2 regions of the Microbacterium panaciterrae genome follow, and region 2 is predicted to be linked to the other one. Evidence: predicted binding sites of a transcription regulator. Region 2 holds the regulator's gene; the other holds the start of a gene.

Region 1 (2,392 bases), on a different contig from region 2:
TGCTCCGCGCCGACGGCGGCGTTCTTGCGCGCCTCCAGATCGGCGAGCTCCGCGAACAGCGCCTCGACGTCGGTGACGACGCCCAGCCGCAGCCGCAGGCGGGCGCCCGCCTGATCGATCAGGTCGATCGCCTTGTCCGGCAGCACGCGGTCGGGCAGGTAACGGGCGCCGAGCTCGACGGCCGCGCGGATCGCATCGTCGGTGTAGGTGACCGCGTGGTGCTGTTCGTACGCGGGCTTCAGCCCGTCGAGGATGCGCACGGCGTCCTCGATCGAGGGCTCGGCGACCCGCACCGGCTGGAAGCGGCGCTCGAGCGCCGGATCCTTCTCGATCCGGCGGTACTCCGAGAGTGTGGTCGCGCCGACCAGGTGCAGGTCGCCCCGGGCGAGGCGGGGCTTCAGGATGTTGCCGGCGTCCAAGCCGCCGCTCTCCCCGGATCCGCCCGCGCCGACGACGGTGTGCACCTCGTCGATGAACACGATGATCTCGCCCTTGTGCGCGGCGATCTCGTCCATCGTCTTGGTGAGGCGCTCCTCGAAGTCGCCGCGGTAGCGCGTGCCGGCGAGCATCGCGGGCAGGTCGAGCGACACGACGCGGCGATCCTTGAGCTGTGCGGGAACGGCGCCCTCCACGATCGCGCGGGCGAGCCCTTCCACGATCGCGGTCTTGCCGACGCCGGCCTCGCCGATCAGCACCGGGTTGTTCTTGGTGCGGCGGCTGAGGATCTCGATGGTCTGCTCGATCTCGGAGGTGCGGCCGATCACCGGGTCGAGCCGTCCTTCGCGGGCCCGGGCGGTGAAGTCGAGGCCGTACTGGTCGAGCAGCGGCGTCGCGGACATCGCCTGCGGAGCTTCCCGCTCCTGCTCGGCCCCCGCGGCGACGGGCTCGCGCAGGCTCTGCGTGAGCGCCTCCGCCGTGACACCGGCGCGTTCGAGGATCTGCCCCGCGGGCGCATCCTGACCCAGCACCAGCGCGAAGAACACGTGCTCGGGCTCGATGTAGGTCGACCCCGAGGAGCGCGCCACCTGATAGGCGTGGAACAGCGCGCGGCTGGCGCTGGGCGTGATCGCCGCGGCCTCGTCCGAGGATTCCGCTCCTGGTGCGGGCAGGCGCGCCTCGACCGCGTCGATGATGGCCTGCGGGGTCACCCCGATGTTGCGGATCGCCTGGTCGACGGCGTCGTCCTCGACGATCATGCGCAGCACGTGCAGCGCGTCGAGCTCGGTCTGGCCGCGCTCGAGCGCGAAGCGGCCGGCGCGCTGCAGGATCCGCTGGGTGCGCACCGTGAGGAACCGGCTGAGGTCGATCGACCGGGTCTGCCGGGCCTGCTCACCCGCGAGGTAACGGGCCAGGAACTCGTCGAACGAGCCCGAACCCGCGTCGGTGAAGTCGTTGGGCATTTCGCTTCCTCTCAAACTTGAGCGTTGTGCTGTCAACTTCAACGACTCGAGGTCGGAGTTATTCCCGGCGTCATCCGGGGACCCCGACTCGGCCGGGAATCGCCCCTCCTCTAGAATCCTGGAATGGCCTCGCTCCTCTATGTCGGCGTGCGCCCTGAGCTGGATGCGGCGACGGCGGAGCGCGCGTCCTTCCGCGTGGCCCTCGGCGTCGATTCCGACGGCCTCGACCGCATCGATCTCACCACCGTCCCGCTGCCTGCGGACGCGTTCGACCGCTACACCGGTTTCGTCATCGGCGGATCGCCGTACAACGTGACAGACGCCAGCAAGTCCCCGACGCAGCTGCGGGTCGAGGCGGATCTCGAACGCATCGCCGCCCGCGCGCTCGTGGGCGAGACCACGGCCTTCTTCACCTGTTTCGGGATCGGTGTGGTCACCCGCCTGCTGGGCGGCACGGTCACGACCGACCACCCCGAGGAGGCGGCGGCGGCCGAGATCCGCACCACCGCGGAGGGCGCGGCGGATCCGCTGTTCGGCCCGGCCGGCGCGGCGTTCCACGCGTTCACGGCGCACAAGGAGGGATCTGTCGAGGTGCCGCCGGACGCGGTCCTGCTCGCCGCGAACGACGACTGCCCCGTGCAGGCATACCGCGCCGGCGCCGACCTGTACGCGACGCAGTTCCACCCCGAGCCGTCGCCCCGGGACTTCGCCGACCGCATGGTGTTCTACCGCACCACCGGCTACTTCGACCCCGACGCGTTCCACACCGTGCAGGAGGCCGTCCTCGGTTCGGTCGTGACCGAGCCGTCGCGCATCCTGCACCGCTTCGGCGAGCGTGCCCTCCTGCGGGGTCGTTGATCCCAGCCCTCCTGACCGCGGATCAGGGGCGGTCGCTGTGCAGCAGGGCGATCCGGTCGTCCAGATATGCCTCCAGCGGCATGTAGCCGCCCGCGGCCGACCAGCGCACTGAGGGAACGCCGTCGACGTGGGCG
Region 2 (2,392 bases):
GCACCACCCCGACTCCAACCCCGGCGACGCCGCGGCGGAGGCGAAGTTCAAGGAGATCAGCGAGGCCTACTCGGTGCTCTCCGACACCGAACAGCGCGCCGAGTACGACCAGATCCGCGCCATGGGCGCCGGGGGCGCGCGGTTCACCGCCCCCGGCAGCGCCGGCAATGGCGGCTTCGACGACGTGTTCAGCGCGTTCAACCGGGGCCGGGGCGGCCAGAGCGCCGACTTCGACGACATCTTCGCGATGTTCAACCAGGGCGGCGGCGGGTCCTTCGGATCCGGCCGGTTCGGCCAGCCCAGCGGCGGATTCCGGGGCTTCGGCGGCCCGCAGAAGGGCGCCGATGTCACGGCCCGCACCACACTGTCGTTCTCGACCGCGGTGCAGGGCGAGACCGTCACGCTGCAGGGCGAGGACGGCAAGCCGCTCAAGGTGAAGATCCCCGCGGGCGTGAAGGACGGGCAGAAGATCCGGCTGCGCGGCCGCGGGCGGCCCTCGCCGGACGGCGGGGAATCCGGAGACATCGTGGTGCAGGTGACGGTCAAGCCGCACCCCGTGTTCACCCGCGACGGGCTGAATCTGCGTGTCGTCGTGCCGGTCACCTTCACCGAGGCCGCGCTCGGCGCGACCATCGAGGTGCCGACACTGGGTGGGGATCCGGTGAAGCTCAAAGTCGCGCCGGGCACGCCTTCCGGACGGGTGCTGCGGGTCAAGGGCCGTGGCGTCACCACAGCGAAGGGCGCCGGCGACCTGCTCGCCGAGGTGCAGGTGGCCGTGCCGTCGCACCTGGACGACGCCGCCCGCGAGGCGCTCGAGCGCTTCCGCGCGGCAGAGCCCGACGAGAACCCGCGCGCCGAGCTGCTGGCGAAGGCGCGGTCGTGACCCTCCGCGCCGGATCCGTCCCGAGATCAGGAGGAATGACCGAGATCAGGACGATTCCCGTGGATCCTCCTGATCTCGGTGCACTCTCCTGTTCTCGGGACCGGATGGTGGCCAGTCCGGCGTTGAGGACGGGGGCGCACCATGGCCGATGAGCGCATGGACGCCGACACGCCGGTCTTCGCGATCGCCGCGGCCGCCGAGCTCGCGGGGATGCATCCGCAGACGCTTCGGCAGTACGACCGGATCGGGTTGGTCGTCCCTGGCCGCACCCGGGGCGGATCCCGCCGCTACTCGCTGCGCAACATCGAGCAGCTGCGCGAGGTCGCTCAGCTGTCCGGTGAGGGGATGAGCCTGCCCGCTATCGCGCGCCTGCTCGACCTCGAGGACGAGAACCGTGCCCTGCGCCGGCGGGTGTCCGACCTCGAGCACGAACTGCGCGAGGAACGTGCGACCCGACCCGGCGTGCGCGTGTTCGCCGCCGGAACGACCGGATCCGTCATGGCCGTCCCGTCCGGGCGCCGGATCCGCCGCCCCACCGAAGTGGTGCTGTGGCGCCCCTGGCTGAGCGGCCCGGAGTACACCGACGACGTCGCCACAGATCCGGACGACAGCCGGCGCTGACGCGTCGCCGACCGCGGTGTTCAGCCGGCCGCGCCGACCCGGACGACGGTCGACTGCCACCCGGTGGATCCGTTCGGCGCGATCGGGGTGCGTTCCTGATCCTGCATGCGGCCGTTTCGATCGGTCGCCCGGACAACGAGCGTATGCGTGCCGCTCGTCGCGTTCCAATCCAGGAACCACTGCACCCACGTGTCTTTGCTGACGGGCGCGGACAGTGCCGCGCTCCGCCAGGGGCCTCCATCGATCTGGACTTCGACGCGCTCGATCCCCACCGTCTGCGCCCAGGCGACTCCGGCGATCCGGGCGGGGCCCGGGACGATCGCCTTGTCGATGCGCGGGGTGTCGATACGGCTCGACAGCTTGATCGGCGCTTGGGCGCTGTACCCCCGGGGCGTCCAGTACGCCTGATCCTTCTCGAACGTCGTGACCGTCATCTGCGTCAGCCACTTCGTCGCTGAGACATATCCGTACAGTCCGGGCACGACCATCCGCACCGGGAATCCGTGTTCCAGCGGGAGGGGCTCGCCGTTCATCGCCACGGCGAGGATCGCGTCCCGAGTCGGATCCGTGAGCGCGTCCAGCGGCGTGCTCGCCGTGAACCCATCGATGCTCCGGGAGAGCACCATGTCCGCTGCTTCCGCGGGCCGGGCAAGGTCGAGGATCTCGCGCACGGGGACGCCGAGCCACCGTGCGGTGCCGACCAGGTTTCCGCCGACCTGATTGGACACGCAGGTCAAGGTCACCGCGTACTCCCGCAGACCCATGTGCAGCAATTCGTCGAACCCCAGCTCGACTCGCCTCCCGACCATGCCATCGACCGTCAACCGCCAGTCCGCGGGGGCGATCGACGGCACAGACAGCGCGGTGTCGACGCGGTAGAAGTCGGCG

Evidence for each region. Region 2 encodes HspR, which represses chaperone genes until heat shock. Its sites were predicted from a motif close to AAGTTGAGTCNNNNNGACTCAACTT; they were not measured.
Region 1: the regulator HspR is predicted to act here: its motif matches at 1,415-1,439, upstream of ABD882_RS01940 (ATP-dependent Clp protease ATP-binding subunit).

What each region holds. Positions count from the first base shown of each region.
Region 1 is NZ_BAABGP010000003.1:411,942-414,333, forward strand. Features, by position in the region: gene ABD882_RS01940 (ATP-dependent Clp protease ATP-binding subunit) at 1-1,400, opposite strand, end outside; gene ABD882_RS01945 (glutamine amidotransferase-related protein) at 1,524-2,258, shown strand; gene ABD882_RS01950 (glutaminase) at 2,281-2,392, opposite strand, start outside.
Region 2 is NZ_BAABGP010000004.1:148,828-151,219, forward strand. Features, by position in the region: gene ABD882_RS03065 (DnaJ C-terminal domain-containing protein) at 1-883, shown strand, start outside; gene ABD882_RS03070 (heat shock protein transcriptional repressor HspR) at 1,025-1,504, shown strand; gene ABD882_RS03075 (molybdopterin-dependent oxidoreductase) at 1,525-2,392, opposite strand, start outside.